Regions from separate parts of the Enterobacter sp. SM3 genome, predicted to be linked through region 4. Evidence: predicted binding sites of a transcription regulator. Region 4 holds the regulator's gene; each other region holds the start of a gene.
What was found. The regulator sigma-54, encoded in region 4, starts transcription at its own class of promoters, with help from an activator protein. The targets are predictions, from matches to a motif close to GTTGGCACANNTTTCGCTNT.
Positions count from the first base shown of each region.

Region 1: norV (anaerobic nitric oxide reductase flavorubredoxin) is a predicted target of sigma-54. The motif match lies at 2,247-2,266, and genes of this name have one in related genera.
Region 2: hypA (hydrogenase maturation nickel metallochaperone HypA) is a predicted target of sigma-54. The motif match lies at 1,451-1,470, and genes of this name have one in related genera.
Region 3: glnA (glutamate--ammonia ligase) is a predicted target of sigma-54. The motif match lies at 2,141-2,160, and genes of this name have one in related genera.

Region 1 covers NZ_CP099971.1:3,760,834-3,764,779, reverse strand. The annotation lists gene norW (NADH:flavorubredoxin reductase NorW) at 1-758, opposite strand, end outside; gene norV (anaerobic nitric oxide reductase flavorubredoxin) at 755-2,200, opposite strand; gene norR (nitric oxide reductase transcriptional regulator NorR) at 2,387-3,901, shown strand; gene gutQ (arabinose-5-phosphate isomerase GutQ) at 3,898-3,946, opposite strand, start outside.
Region 2 covers NZ_CP099971.1:3,780,986-3,784,931, reverse strand. The annotation lists gene GVO84_RS17725 (HypC/HybG/HupF family hydrogenase formation chaperone) at 1-214, opposite strand, end outside; gene hypB (hydrogenase nickel incorporation protein HypB) at 205-1,068, opposite strand; gene hypA (hydrogenase maturation nickel metallochaperone HypA) at 1,072-1,422, opposite strand; gene hycA (formate hydrogenlyase regulator HycA) at 1,634-2,098, shown strand; gene GVO84_RS17705 (4Fe-4S dicluster domain-containing protein) at 2,169-2,777, shown strand; gene hycC (formate hydrogenlyase subunit 3) at 2,774-3,946, shown strand, end outside.
Region 3 covers NZ_CP099971.1:4,791,547-4,795,492, reverse strand. The annotation lists gene glnL (nitrogen regulation protein NR(II)) at 1-474, opposite strand, end outside; gene glnA (glutamate--ammonia ligase) at 645-2,054, opposite strand; gene typA (ribosome-dependent GTPase TypA) at 2,433-3,946, shown strand, end outside.
Region 4 covers NZ_CP099971.1:4,302,871-4,306,816, reverse strand. The annotation lists gene rapZ (RNase adapter RapZ) at 1-508, opposite strand, end outside; gene ptsN (PTS IIA-like nitrogen regulatory protein PtsN) at 554-1,045, opposite strand; gene hpf (ribosome hibernation promoting factor) at 1,128-1,415, opposite strand; gene rpoN (RNA polymerase factor sigma-54) at 1,438-2,871, opposite strand; gene lptB (LPS export ABC transporter ATP-binding protein) at 2,919-3,644, opposite strand; gene lptA (lipopolysaccharide ABC transporter substrate-binding protein LptA) at 3,651-3,946, opposite strand, start outside.

The sequences.
Region 1 (3,946 bases), 540 kb from region 4:
CGACCTGTTTCGGCGCCTGCGCGATGCGCCAGCCCGGTTTCCGGGCGCAGGCCCGTCGCCGCGATAACCGCATCCACCTCAACGCTGCGGCTGCGGTCGAGCGTGGCACGAATACCGCCTTCAGTTTTGGTCAAACTCAGCAGCTGCGATTTGAGCAGCAGATGGACGCCCATGTCGGTCAGGCGATGCTGTAAGCGACTGCTTACTTCTGCGGGCATCAGTGACGACAGGATGCTCGCCGCATGGTCGACCAGGGTGACGGATTTGCCCGCCCGGCAGAAATCCATCGCCAGTTCGGTGCCTATCAGCCCGCCGCCGACAATCATCACGCGCTGCGCGTCGCGAAGCGCCGTTTCGCTGGCCTGGTACTCCTGCTGGCTGTTGAGGGTGAGCATCAGCTCGCGGCCCTCAATCGGCGGTACGAACGCAGAGGCACCCGTGGCGAGCACCAGCCTGTCGTACTGCCAGGTCTTCTCTTTTGCTTTCACCACGCGGGCGGCGGCGTCGATATCGGTGACCCAGGTGTACGGGAACAGGCGCAGGTTAAACTGCTCTGCGAACTCCCCCGCCGTCTGGCGGGTGAGGTCTTCGGCGCGCTGATTCTGGCTAATGACGTGGCTGAGATCGGGCTTGTTGTACTCGTCCATGCTGTCGGCGGCAATCACCGTCAGCGGCACGCTGGCATCCTGCTTGCGGATGTTTTTTACCAGCTGGCGGGCGGCAAAGCCCGAGCCGATGATGACGATACCGTTGCTCATTTTGCCTCCGTACCCAGTTCGTCAAAAACGTCTTTTCCGAGGGAACATTCCGGGCAGAGGAAGTTGTCCGGCACGTCGCGCCACGGGGTGCCCGGAGCAACATCCTGCAGCGGTTCGCCCAGCTCAGGATCGTAAATCCACTGGCAGACGCTGCACTGCATGCGCGGGCCGAGGTCAGCAGCCGCGGCTGCCGCACAGGCGCAGGCTTCCTGCTGTTCGGATGGTTGTGCCGCTTGCGGAAGGGGGGCGAGCGCCCACTGACGGGCAATGTCGCGACCGTGCTGGCGGCAGATCTCCAGGGCGTCGATATCCGGACGCCATTTTGCCTTCAGGCTCAGGGACATTTCAAAACCGGCATCCTGCAGGCGGGTAGACAGACGGTCTACCGCGCCGCCGCTCCAGCCGTGAGAGCCAAAGGCGCTGGCGCGCTTGTTGCGAAAACGCAGGCCGGTCATCTCTTCCACCAGACCGGCAATTTTCGGCATCATCACGTTGTTCATGGTGGAGGTGCCCACCAGCACGCCCTTAGAGCGGAACACGTTGGTCAACACCTCGTTCTTATCGCTGCGCGCCACGTTGAAGATTTTCACCGCCACGTTGGGGTCCACTTCGTTGATGCCCTGAGCAATGGCATCCGCCATCATGCGGGTGTTGTTGGACATGGTGTCGTAGAAAATGGTGATGCGGTCTTCCTGATAGTCCGCCGCCCATTTCAGGTACAGCTCCACAATCTGGGTTGGGTTCTCACGCCATACCACGCCGTGGGAGGTGGCAATCATGTCCACCGGCAGGTTGAAGCCGAGGATCTCGGTGATTTTTGGCGTCACCAGGCGGCTGAACGGGGTCAGGATGTTGGCATAGTAGCGCTGGCACTGCTCGAAGAGTTCGGTCTGGTCCACTTCGTCGTTGAACAGGCGCTCGTCGCAGTAGTGCTGGCCGAAGGCGTCGTTGCTGAACAGCACCGCGTCGCCGGTCATGTAGGTCATCATGCTGTCCGGCCAGTGCAGCATGGGCGTTTCCACGAAGATCAGCTGTTTGCCATTGCCGATATCCAGCGCGTCGCCCGTTTTCACGGTGTGGAAGTTCCACTCCGGATGGTGGTGATGGCCGTTGATCGAGTCGATGGCGTTGGTGGTGCAGTAGATAGGCGTGTTCGGAATGTAAGACATCAGCTCGGTCAGCGCACCGGCGTGATCTTCTTCCGCGTGGTTGATGATGATGTAGTCGATGGCGTCCAGGTCGATTTCACTGCGCAGGTTCTGCACGAACTCGCGGCTGAACTTGTGATCGACGGTATCGATCAGCACGTTTTTTCCTTCGCGGATGAGATAGCTGTTGTAGCTGCTGCCGCGCAGCGTTTTGTATTCCGTCCCGTGGAAATCGCGCACTTCCCAGTCACGTTGACCGACCCAATGAATGTTATTTTTAACCAGAATAGACATAGCAACCTCTACGTAATACAGCATTTTCAAATAAGATGATTTGCTTATATCAAGTTGCGTGCCAACTTTTAATTTGTTGATTTTTATTGATTAATATTTTTATGATCCGTAATGGGTAGTCATTATGACTATCAATATTAGTGTCAATATGACAATGTGGATTGTCAAAATGACAGCGAGGTCAATATGAGCTTTTCCGTAGACGTGCTGGCGAAGATCGCCATTGAACTGCAGACCGGTATCGGCCATCAGGACCGCTTTCAGCGGCTGATCTCCACGCTGCGCCACGTGCTGGCGTGCGACGCCTCGGCGCTGCTGCGCTACGAAGGGCGGCAGTTTATTCCGCTGGCTATCGACGGGCTGGCGCAGGACGTGCTCGGGCGGCGTTTTACCCTTGAGGGCCATCCGCGTCTGGAAACCATCGCCCGCGCGGGTGACGTGGTGCGTTTCCCGGCGGACAGCGACTTGCCCGACCCGTACGACGGGCTTATTCCCGGACAGGAGAGCCTGAAGGTGCACGCCTGTATCGGCCTGCCGCTGTTTGCCGGACAAAACCTGATTGGCGCACTGACCCTCGACGGCCTGTCGCCGGACCAGTTCGACACCTTTAGCGACGAAGAGCTGCGCCTGATTGCCGCCCTGGCCGCCGGGGCGCTGAACAATGCCCTGCTGATTGAACAGCTGGAGAGCCAGAACATTCTTCCCGGCAGCCCGGCGGCGTTTGAGCAGGTAACGCACACGGAGATGATCGGCCTTTCGCCGGGCATGGCGCAGCTCAAAAAAGAGATTGAGATTGTTGCCGCCTCAGACCTGAACGTGCTGATCTTCGGGGAAACCGGCACCGGTAAGGAGCTGGTTGCGAAGTCCATTCACGAAGCCTCGCCGCGCGCGGTGAACCCGCTGGTGTACCTCAACTGCGCCGCGCTGCCGGAAAGCGTGGCGGAAAGCGAGCTGTTTGGTCACGTTAAGGGGGCGTTTACCGGGGCCATCAGCAACCGCAGCGGCAAGTTCGAAATGGCCGATAACGGCACGCTGTTTCTGGATGAAATCGGCGAGCTCTCCCTTTCGCTGCAGGCCAAGCTGCTGCGTGTGCTGCAGTACGGCGACATCCAGCGCGTGGGGGATGACCGCAGCCACAGAGTGGACGTTCGCGTGCTGGCGGCCACCAACCGGGACCTGCGTGAAGCGGTGCTGGCCGGGGAGTTCCGCGCCGACCTGTTCCATCGCCTGAGCGTGTTCCCGCTTACCGTACCACCGCTGCGCGAGCGCGGGGACGACGTGGTGCTGCTGGCGGGCTTTTTCTGCGAGCAGTGCCGTCTCAGGATGGGGCTTTCCCGCGTGGTGCTGAGCCCGGGAGCGAGGTCGCATCTGCTGAGCTATGGCTGGCCGGGCAACGTGCGCGAGCTGGAGCATGCGATCCACCGCGCGGTGGTGCTGGCGCGGGCGACGCGCTCGGGTGACGAAGTGGTGATCCACGCGCGGCATTTTGCGCTGCAGGATGAAAGCGCACCGGCTGTTGCGCAGGCTGCGCCAGAGATAGCGAATGAAAATCTGCGTGAAGCCACGGAGGCGTTTCAGCGTAAGATGATTACCCGCGCGCTGGAGCAGAATAACCGCAGCTGGGCGGCGTGCGCGCGGGCGCTGGAGATGGACGTCGCCAACCTGCACAGGCTGGCGAAACGTCTGGGACTGAAGGGTTAGATAATGCCGGCCTGATAGAAGTCCTGCAGGTTGATGGCGCCGCAC
Region 2 (3,946 bases), 520 kb from region 4:
GCAATGCATCCAGCGTGTCGCGGGCTTCCGCTTCGTTAATGACGCTCATGGCAAACCCCACGTGGACCAGCACCCACTGGCCGAGGCGCGAGGCGCCCGTTTCATCGCTGCTGCCCACCAGCGTCAGGTCGACGTCGCGCAGGATGCCGCAGACCTCGACTTTGGCCTGATTCCCGTCAATGGAATGGATTTGTCCCGGTACGCCTATGCACATCGTTCGTTCTCCAGCCACTGTAGCCAGCCGTCCATGCCGTCGCCGCGCGTGGCGGAGATCAGCAGGATCTCAATCTCCGGATTCACTTCACGGGCATACGCCAGACACTTATCCACGTCGAAATTCAGGTACGGCAGCAGGTCGACTTTGTTCAGCAGCATGATGGACGCGGCGGCAAACATATGCGGGTACTTCAGCGGTTTGTCTTCGCCTTCGGTCACCGAAAGCACCGCCACCTTGTGGCGTTCGCCAAGATCGAAGCTCGCCGGGCAGACCAGGTTGCCGACGTTTTCAATAAACAGAATGCCGTTATCCGCCAGCGGCAGGCGCGGTGCCGCATCGGCAATCATCTGCGCATCCAGGTGGCAGCCTTTGCCGGTATTAACCTGAATCGCCGGGGTGCCGGTCTCGCGAATGCGCGCCGCGTCGTTAACGGTTTGCTGGTCGCCTTCGATCACCGCGCAGGAGACGCGCCCGTTCAGGCGTTTGAGCGTTTCCGTTAACAGCGTGGTTTTGCCGGAGCCGGGGCTGGAGACCAGGTTCAGCACCAGCTGTTTGCGGGCGGCAAAGCGCGCGCGGTTGCGGGCGGCGATCTGGTTATTTTTGTCCAGCACGTTGATTTCCACCTCCAGCATCTGGCGCTGGCTGATGCCCGGCGCGTGGGTACCCGCCTCTCCGTGGCCGTAGTGCAGATCGCCCGCATCGGAGCGCTGTGGAGCGAAGGTGATACCGGTCAGTGCCGCAGAAGGGCGCGGGGCAGGTGAAAAGGGCGCGGAGCGAAACGCGGAATGGGGGCGATGTTCATCCCCTTCTATATACAGGTTGCCTTCGGCGCAACCGCAGGTGCTACACATACTTTACTCCTTCTCGATTTCGAGGCGTTGGATCTGCATGCCGTCATCCGCCACGATGCGAAGACCGGTGCTCTGACACTGCGGACAGCGCTGAACCTTCGATGACAGCAGGGTCACGTACTGCTGGCACTGCTCGCACCAGCACTCCGCCTGCTGCTCTTCAATATGGAGCTCGCAGCCTTCCGCCAGCGTGCCGCGGCACACCAGCTCAAAGCAGAAATGCAGGGCGCTGGTCTCGACGCAGGAAAATGCTCCGACCTTCAGCCAGACGCCGGTGACGCGCTTCGCGTGGTTTTGCACTGCCTGCTGTTCGATAAGTTCCAGAGCCCGCTGGCAGAGGGTGATTTCGTGCATGACGCCTCCTCAATGAATTGCGCCATTGAATGCAATAACGGTGCCAGCTTGTTTTTTGTTAAGGCGTGACGATGTCAACGCTGTCGAAATGACACGTCGACACCGCGGCGTTGACAGCGGTTTTACAATTAAACCCATTTAAAATCATTAAGATAAAAACTGGCATGGAATCTGCTTAACAGCCGATATCTCCATTAAACGGATACCTTCTATGACTATTCGGGAAATCAGCGAAAAAGCGGATTACATCGCGCAGCGTCATCAGCAGCTGCAGGACCAGTGGCACCTCTACTGTAACTCTCTGGTTCAGGGCATAACCCTCTCGAAAGCGCGTCTTCACCACGCGATGAGCTGCGCGGCGCAGGGCGACATGCGCTTCGTCCTGTTCGGCCATTTCACGATCAACGTTACCCTGGCGGATAACTTCAACAGCCACACCATTGAGTACCACCTCGAGACAAAAGACGGCGAAAAACAGTGTATTGCGAAGGCGCAGCTGATGGCTGACGGCATGGTGGACGGCCACGTCAGCAACCGCGATCGCCAGCAGGTGCTGGAGCACTATCTGGAAAAAATCGCGCCGGTCTATAACGGCCTGTACGCCGCCGTTGAGCACGATCTCCCGGTCAACCTGAAGCAGCTGATGGATGGAAACGCCTCAGCGAACGTGGCCTGACTCCTGCGTGTCGAGAAGTGTCGACAAGACAGTTTTTCGTCAAAAATGACTATCACCAGAGGAAAACCCGGTGAACCGTTTTGTAATTGCCGACTCGACGGTCTGTATTGGCTGTCGAACCTGTGAGGCAGCGTGTTCGGAAACGCATCGCCTGCATGGGCTGCAGTCCATGCCGCGCCTGCACGTCATGCGTAATGAAAAAGAGTCTGCCCCGCAGCTCTGCCATCACTGTGAAGACGCCCCCTGCGCGGGCGTCTGCCCTGTGAATGCCATCACCCGAATTGATGGCGCTGTCCAGCTGAACGAAAGCCTGTGCGTTAGCTGCAAGCTGTGCGGCATTGCCTGCCCGTTCGGCGCGATTGAATTTTCCGGCAGCCGTCCGCTGCACATTCCGGCGAACGCCAACTCGCCAAAAGCCCCGCCCGCGCCACCGGCTCCGGCACGCGTAAGCACGCTGCTGGACTGGGTGCCCGGCATCCGTGCCGTTGCGGTGAAATGCGACCTGTGCAGCTTCGATGAGCAGGGCCCGGCCTGCGTGCGCACCTGCCCGACTAAGGCATTGATTCTGGTTAACATTCGCGACATTGCCCGTACCAGCAAGCGTAAACGCGAGCTGACCATCAACAGTGATTTTGGCGACCTTTCTCTGCTACAGGCGCTTAACGAGGGGGCGAAATGAACGCGGCGATGATGATTACCAGCGCGGTAGCCTGTTTTGCTGCCGCCGCTGTTCTGGCGCTGATCTTCTCATTCCATAAAGCCCTGAGCGGCGCGATCGCCGGGATCGGCGGAGCGGTCGCTAGCCTGATGACGCTGGCAGCAGGCGGCGTTGTCCTGCTCGGCGGACAGTCCGCAGAAACCGTGATGCCGCTGATTCGCCACACGGTTGAGATCACGCCGCTGAACGCCATCTGGCTGGTGACGTTTGGCCTGTGCGGGGTGTTTATCAGCCTGTTCAATATCGACTGGCACCGCCACCCGCACGCTAAAGCCAACGGCCTGCTGGTCAATCTGCTGATGGCGACGGCGGTCTGCACCGTTATCGCCAGCAACCTCGGCGCGCTGGTGGTGATGGCGGAGATCATGGCGCTCTGCGGCGTGTTCCTGACGGGCTGCAGCGCCTCCGGCAAGCTGTGGTTTGCATTGGGACGCCTCGGAACGCTGCTGCTGGCGCTGGCCTGCTGGCTGGTGTGGCAACGCTTTGGCACGCTGGATTTCTCTGCGCTCAACGGCCATCCGCTGGGGAACGACGTCTGGCTGCTGGGCGTGCTCGGCTTTGGCCTGCTCGCTGGCATCATCCCGCTGCACGGCTGGGTGCCGCAGGCGCATGCGAATGCCTCCGCGCCCGCCGCCGCGCTGTTTTCGGTGGTGGTGATGAAAGTGGGTCTGTTCGGAATTTTGGCGATTACGCTGACCGGCGGACAGCCGCCGCTGTGGTGGGGCGTCGTGCTGCTGGTCGCCGGAATGATCACCGCATTCGTCGGCGGCCTGTACGCGCTGATGGAGCACAACATCCAGCGCCTGCTGGCGTACCACACGCTGGAAAACATCGGCATCATCCTGCTCGGCATTGGCGCGGGCGTGACCGGGCTGGCGCTCAATCATCCGGCGCTGATTGCCGCCGGGTTTATCGGTGGCCTGTATCACCTCGTTAACCACAGCCTGTTTAAAAGCACCCTGTTCCTCGGGGCGGGCAGCGTCTGGTTCCGCACCGGTCATCGGGATATCGAAAAGCTGGGTGGGATTGGCAAAAAGATGCCGGTGATTTCACTGGCGATGCTGGTCGGGCTGATGGCAATGGCCGCGCTGCCGCCGCTGAACGGCTTTGCCGGGGAGTGGGTGATCTAT
Region 3 (3,946 bases), 490 kb from region 4:
CGCCTTGGTCAGAAGCTGCGCCGCGCCGCGTAATCCACCCAGCGGGTTTTTGATTTCATGCGCCAGACCGCGCACCAGGTCACGGGCGGCAATTTGCTGCGCATGCTGAAGCTGTTCCTGGCTCAGTCGACGCTGGTTATCCATCGGCGCCATTTCCAGCAGGATCATCCCATCGGGAAGACGCTGCGCGGTCAGCGACAGAATGTGCGAGCGCCCGTCGATCACCAGCGTCACTTCGTTATCGGTAAACCCCTGGCCAGCCTGCAAACTTTCCTGCATCAGGCCAATATTCAGCGAAAAATAGCTCAGGAGTTCAGGAAGCGGGGTGCCGAACAGTTTACGTGCGCTTTGGGCGAGCAGCTGCTGCGCCGCCGGGTTGGCGTAATGAACGGCCAGCTCGTCATCGACCAGCAAAATGCTGTTAATCAAAGAATTGAGAATCTGCCCAGCATCGGGCAGCGTGCCAGTTGCCATTCAGCAGTCTCCTGGAGTTGTTTGCACTGTTTTAGTGCAGTATAGCGTTTTCGGCGTAAAAAGCGCGTGAGATCAGGTTGTTGGTGGAGAAAAAAGCCCATCCGGAGATGGGCTAAAAGTTTCCACGGCAACTACCCCCGGCGCTTATCACGCCGGGTAAAACAACTTTATTAAACGCTGTAGTACAGCTCGAACTCAACCGGGTGTGGCGTCATACGCACACGGTCGTTCTCTTCAATACGCAGAGCGATGTAAGCGTCGATCGCTTCATCAGTAAACACACCGCCCGCAGTCAGGAACTCACGGTCTGCGTCCAGCGCCTGCAGGGCTTCTTCCAGAGAGCCAGCAACCTGTGGGATCTCTTTCGCTTCTTCTGGCGGCAGGTCGTACAGGTTTTTGTCCATCGCTTCGCCCGGGTGGATCTTGTTCTTGATACCGTCCAGACCGGCCATCAGCAGTGCTGCGAAGCACAGGTATGGGTTAGCCGCTGGATCCGGGAAGCGCACTTCGATACGACGTGCTTTAGGAGAAGCCACCACCGGGATACGGATAGAAGCAGAACGGTTACGTGCAGAGTAGGCCAGCATCACTGGCGCTTCGTAGCCCGGGACCAGACGTTTGTAGGAGTTAGTGGTTGGGTTCGCCAGGGCGTTGATCGCTTTAGCGTGTTTGATAACACCACCGATGTAGTGCAGCGCCTGCTCGGACAGACCGGCATATTTGTCGCCAGAGAACAGGTTGGTCCCGTTCTTGGACAGAGACATGTGGCAGTGCATACCGGAACCGTTATCGCCAAACATTGGTTTTGGCATGAAGGTCGCGGTTTTACCGAAACGGTGCGCAACGTTGTGCACAACGTATTTGTAGATCTGAATCTCATCCGCTTTCTTGGTCATGGTGTTGAAGCGGGTAGCGATTTCGTTCTGGCCAGCGGTCGCCACTTCGTGGTGGTGCGCTTCAACGACCAGGCCCATCTCTTCCATGATCAGACACATGGTAGAACGGATGTCCTGTGAAGAATCGACCGGAGGAACCGGGAAGTAACCGCCTTTCACGCCAGGACGGTGACCTTTGTTACCACCTTCGTATTTGGTGGAAGAGTTCCATGCGCCTTCGATGTCGTCGATAGCCACGTGGGAACCAGAAATTGAAGCGCCGAAACGGATGTCGTCAAACAGGAAGAACTCTGGCTCTGGCCCGAACAGAACGGTGTCTGCGATGCCGGTAGAACGCAGGTACTCTTCAGCACGTTTTGCGATAGAACGTGGGTCGCGGTCGTAGCCCTGCAGCGTGCCTGGCTCGAGGATGTCGCAACGGATGATCAGGGTTGGTTCTTCGAAGAACGGGTCAATGAGCGCAGTGGTCGCGTCCGGCATCAGAACCATGTCGGATTCGTTAATGCCTTTCCAGCCACCAATGGAGGAGCCGTCAAACATTTTGCCTTCTTCAAAGAATTCGGCGTTCACCTGATGAGCAGGGATTGTGACGTGCTGTTCTTTACCTTTGGTATCGGTGAAGCGCAGATCAACAAACTTCACTTCATGTTCGTTCAGCATCGTCAAAACGTGTTCAGCGGACATACTTAACTCTCCAGATTGGTCATTGTCGTCGTGGTAACGAGGTCTTCAATTTCTGTTTGTACTGGCTGTTGCCATGTATTTTTTATAAAGCGAAATCTGTGCCAACTTTTAAAACACCCCAAAAAGGCGTTATCATGCGCACCATAGTGCAAAAGGGCTGCACCACGATGGATTTGTTGCACCAGTATAGTGCTTCAATGTGAACATTGAGCACCATATTGGTGCAATTTACGTTAAAGTGCCCTTTTACCGCTCCGTGAAAGCGATCACAAAGCATCTCTGCAATACTTGTTTGCGGGGGATGTTTGTGATCCTGTTTTGTAGTGCGATTAATCCGTGTACAATAACGCGCTATTTCTAAATGCCTGAGGCAAAGTTGTGATCGAAAATTTGCGTAACATCGCCATCATCGCGCACGTAGACCATGGTAAAACTACCCTGGTTGACAAGCTGCTGCAGCAATCCGGTACGTTTGATGCGCGTGCCGAAACCCAAGAACGCGTGATGGACTCCAACGATTTGGAGAAAGAGCGTGGGATTACCATCCTCGCGAAAAACACCGCGATTAAATGGAATGACTACCGTATCAACATCGTTGATACCCCAGGGCACGCCGACTTCGGTGGTGAAGTTGAACGTGTAATGTCCATGGTAGACTCCGTTCTGCTGGTCGTTGACGCAATGGATGGCCCAATGCCACAGACGCGCTTCGTGACCAAAAAAGCTTTTGCCCATGGTCTGAAGCCAATCGTTGTTATCAACAAAGTTGACCGCCCTGGCGCGCGTCCTGACTGGGTTGTTGACCAGGTCTTCGACCTGTTCGTTAACCTCGACGCGACCGACGAGCAGCTGGACTTCCCTATCGTTTACGCCTCTGCGCTGAACGGTATCGCAGGTCTGGACCACGAAGACATGGCTGAAGACATGACCCCGCTGTATCAGGCGATTGTTGACCGTGTTCCTGCACCAAACGTCGATCTCGACGGCACCCTGCAGATGCAGATCTCTCAGCTCGACTACAACAACTACGTTGGCGTAATCGGCATTGGTCGTATCAAGCGCGGTAAAGTGAAGCCTAACCAGCAGGTTACTATCATCGATAGCGAAGGCAAAACCCGTAACGGTAAAGTCGGTAAAGTACTGACTCACCTGGGTCTTGAGCGTATCGAGAGTGACGTTGCGGAAGCGGGCGACATCATCGCTATCACCGGTCTGGGTGAACTGAACATCTCCGACACCATCTGCGATCCGCAGAACGTCGAAGCGCTGCCAGCCCTGTCCGTTGATGAACCAACCGTATCCATGTTCTTCAACGTCAACACCTCTCCGTTCTGTGGTAAAGAAGGTAAATTCGTTACCTCTCGTCAGATCCTTGACCGCCTGAACAAAGAGCTGGTGCACAACGTTGCGCTGCGCGTTGAAGAAACCCAGGATGCCGATGCATTCCGCGTTTCTGGTCGTGGTGAGCTGCACCTGTCTGTACTGATCGAAAACATGCGTCGTGAAGGTTTCGAAATGGCGGTTTCCCGTCCGAAAGTTATCTTCCGCGAAATCGACGGCCGTAAACAAGAGCCGTTCGAAAACGTAACGCTGGACGTTGAAGAGCAGCACCAGGGTTCTGTGATGCAGGCTCTGGGTGAGCGTAAAGGCGACCTGAAAAACATGAATCCAGACGGCAAAGGCCGCGTACGTCTCGACTACGTGATCCCAAGCCGTGGTCTGATCGGCTTCCGTTCAGAGTTCATGACCATGACTTCCGGTACCGGTCTGCTGTACTCCACCTTCAGCCACTACGACGACGTGCGTCCGGGCGAAGTGGGCCAGCGTAATAACGGCGTGCTGATCTCCAACGGTCAGGGTAAAGCGGTTGCGTTTGCGCTGTTCGGTCTGCA
Region 4 (3,946 bases):
TAAAGCCGAAGGACTCGAACACCATCGTCAGTTCACGCTCGCGTTTACCCAACAACCGGGTGCGCAGCATTTCCGCCAGCTCGTGAACGGACATCTCAGAGGTGTCGACAATCAGGTCGGCACGAGAACGCAGCGGTTCCAGCAGGTCGCTCTCTTCATCGATAGCGCTCTCCAGAGAGAGGTTCTTACTGGAAAGCGGATGCAGGCGACGGGTATCGCTGTAGCGGCGGATCAGCGTATTGCGGTCTGCATCAAGGAACAGCAGCTGAGGCGAGAACGCATCAGGCAGGTTGCTCATGGCCTGTTCGAAGATCTCTGGCGATTCAGGCATGTTACGGACGTCGATACTGACGGCGGCAGAGGTTTGTCTCTCCGCAAGCGTGCGTGCCAGGTCAGGCAATAACACGACCGGCAGGTTATCGACGCAGTAAAAACCCATGTCTTCCAGCGCGCGCAGAGCAACGGATTTCCCCGACCCTGATCGACCACTGACAATCATCAGCACCATGTTCCGTTTCTCCTCAGGACAACAGATGTGAAGGCCATCTCCTGGTTATGCATCATCCTGATTGCCTTCTGCTTCAGTGATAATTTGATAGAGCTCTTCATCACTTTGGGCCGAGCGCAGTCGACGGCAAATGGTTTTATCGGCCAGACGTTTTGCGACCAGCGACAGCGTATGCAGATGGGTTTTCGTCTGATCGGCAGGCACCAGCAGCGCGAAGAGGAGATCGACGGGCTGGTTATCAATGGCATCGAAGGCGATGGGTGTTTCAAGCTGCACAAACACACCAACGGCACGCAGGGTATCCTCTTCCAGTTTGCCGTGCGGGATCGCGATGCCGTTGCCGATACCGGTACTGCCCATTTTTTCACGGGTCAGAATCGCTTCGAATACCACCTGCGGCGGCAGGCCCAGCTGTTTTGCAGCCAGTTCACTGATGATCTCCAGCGCACGTTTTTTGCTCTGGCAGTGAACCGCACTGCGGGTACATTCCTGGTTAAGGACATTGCTCAGTTGAAGAGCGGAATCGTTGTTCATCATAATTTCACCTAAGCGCTAACTGTACAAATGGCCTGTTGTGTTTCACAACAGGCCGTCCTGCACCCGTTAACTGCCCGGACAATTAGTGTTGTTTCAGTTTATCTTTATGTTTATTGAGCTGTCGTGCAAGCTTATCAATCAAGCCGTCGATAGCAGCGTACATGTCTTGCCCTTCCGCACTGGCATGCAGTTCACCCCCGTTAACATGCAGGGTGGCATCCGAGATATGAGTCACTTTCTCCACTTTCAACACAATATAGACCTGATTGATCCTTTCGAAATACTGCTCGAGTTTTGCAAACTTCGCGTTCACAAAGTCGCGTAAAGCCTCAGTAATTTCGACGTTTTGTCCAGTGATGTTGAGCTGCATAGTGTCTTCCTTATCGGTTGTGTCAGACCAGCTGTTTACGCTGGTTGGACGGCGGAATGGATAAAGACTCTCGATACTTCGCAACAGTACGACGTGCCACCATAATACCCTGATCGGACAGCATGGTGGTTAACTTACTGTCGCTTAGTGGCTTCGCGGGGTTCTCCGCGGCGATCAACTTCTTCACCAGGGCACGAATGGCCGTTGACGACGCTTCGCCGCCGCCCTCGGTATTCACATGGCTGGAGAAGAAATACTTAAGCTCAAAAATACCGCGTGGACTGTGCAGATACTTCTGCGTGGTGACACGGGAAATGGTTGATTCATGCATTTCGACGGCCTGGGCGATATCCGCCAGTACCATCGGTTTCATATACTCTTCGCCCTGCTCAAAGAACGCCTGTTGCTGTTCGACAATACAGCGGCTGACGCGTAGCAGCGTATCATTTCGGCTCTCCAGACTTTTGATCAACCATCGCGCTTCCTGAAGATTGCTACGAATATATTGATTGTCGGAGTCGTTACGCGCGCTGGTGCACATGGAGGCATACTGCTGGTTGATTTGCAGGCGAGGGATGCTGTCTGAATTCAGTTCAACGACCCAGCGGTCATTGTGTTTTCTGACCAGCACGTCCGGGATCACGTACTCGGGCTCGCTGGTCTGGATCGACTGTCCCGGGCGCGGATCGAGCGACTGGATCAGATTCACCGCTTCTTTCAGCACCTCTTCCTTCAGGCGCGTGACGCGCATCAGGGAGCGGAAATCGTGGTTGGCCAGCAGATCCAGATGATCGCTGATGATTAAGCGCGCTTCGTCGATCCATGGCGTCTCTTTGCTGAACTGAGAAAGCTGGATCAGCAGGCAGTCACGCAGATCTTTTGCGGCCACGCCTACCGGATCGAAACGCTGGATGCGCTTCAGAACGGCTTCGATCTCCTCAAGCTCAATCTCTTCGTCGCCCATGCTTTCCAGAATATCGTCCAGCGTGACGGTCAAATAGCCGGTGTCGTCAACGGCATCGACAATTGAGGTGGCAATCGCGCGGTCGGTATCGGAGAAGGGGGTGAGTTCCACCTGCCACATCAGGTAATCCTGCAGCGACTGGGTGGTTTCTCCCTGATAGACCGGTAGCTCATCATCCTGGTAGTCTGCACGCGTACCGGAAGGGGTTCCGGCGGTGTAGATTTCATCCCAGCTGGCATCCAGCGGTAGCTCGTCGGGCATCTCTTTTTGTTCGAGTGCATCCGCGGTGTCGAGCGCTTCTGTATCCTGAGATTGCTGGGTATCTACCTCGTCATGAAGATCGGTTTGTTCCAGCAGGGGGTTGCTGTCCAGCGCCTGCTGGAGCTCCTGCTGAAGTTCTAACGTGGACAGTTGCAACAGGCGAATTGCCTGCTGTAGCTGCGGCGTCATCGCCAGTTGTTGGCTGAGCCTTAATTGCAAACCTTGCTTCATGTTCAGAGCATTTTTCTCCGGTTCGGCGTTACGTTACCTCTACCCTATCAGAGTCTGAAGTCTTCCCCAAGATAGACGCGCTTAACATGATCGTCTTCGAGGATCTGCTGCGGCGTACCGTGGGCGATCAGATTGCCCTGGCTCACAATATACGCGCGTTCACACACGGCCAGCGTTTCACGGACGTTGTGGTCGGTGATCAGTACGCCAAGCCCGCTGTCGCGCAGGTGTTCAATGATACGTTTAATGTCGATAACCGAGATCGGGTCAACGCCCGCAAACGGTTCATCCAGAAGGATAAATTTCGGGTTTGCGGCCAGCGCACGCGCAATCTCAACGCGGCGGCGTTCACCCCCGGAGAGTGCCTGACCGAGGCTGTCACGCAGATGCTCAATGTGGAACTCTTCCATCAGCTCGTTGGCACGATCCTGACGCTGTTCGCTGGTCAGGTCGTTGCGAATTTGCAGGACCGCCATCAGGTTATCGTAAACGCTAAGACGACGGAAAATGGAGGCTTCCTGCGGCAGATAGCCGATCCCGCGACGCGCGCGCGCGTGCAGCGGCAGAAGACTGATGTCTTCATCGTCAATGATAATGTTGCCAGCATCGCGCGGCACAATGCCAACGACCATGTAGAAGGTGGTGGTTTTACCCGCACCGTTAGGGCCAAGCAGCCCTACAATTTCGCCGGAGTTGACGGTCAGACTGACATCTTCTACGACACGGCGGCCCTTATAGGCCTTCGCGAGATTTTTTGCAGTTAATGTTGCCATAACGAATTAGTTACTCTTCTTCTGTGCCGGGGCCTGGCCTTTGCCTTTGTCCTGCAGCTGCGACGGAACCAGTACGGTCGTGACGCGTTTGCCTTTCTCGCTGGAGGCCTGCATTTTTTGCTCTTTCACCAGATAGGTGATCTGGTCGCCGGTAATGTTGCTGTCCAGCTGTTCCAGATACGCATTTCCGGTCAGGATGACCAGGTCCTTCGCCAGCTCGTAGTGCATATGCGAGGCGTGACCTTTCACCGGCTTGCCGTTGTCCTGCATCTGGTAGAAGGTTGCCGGGTTGCCATAACCAT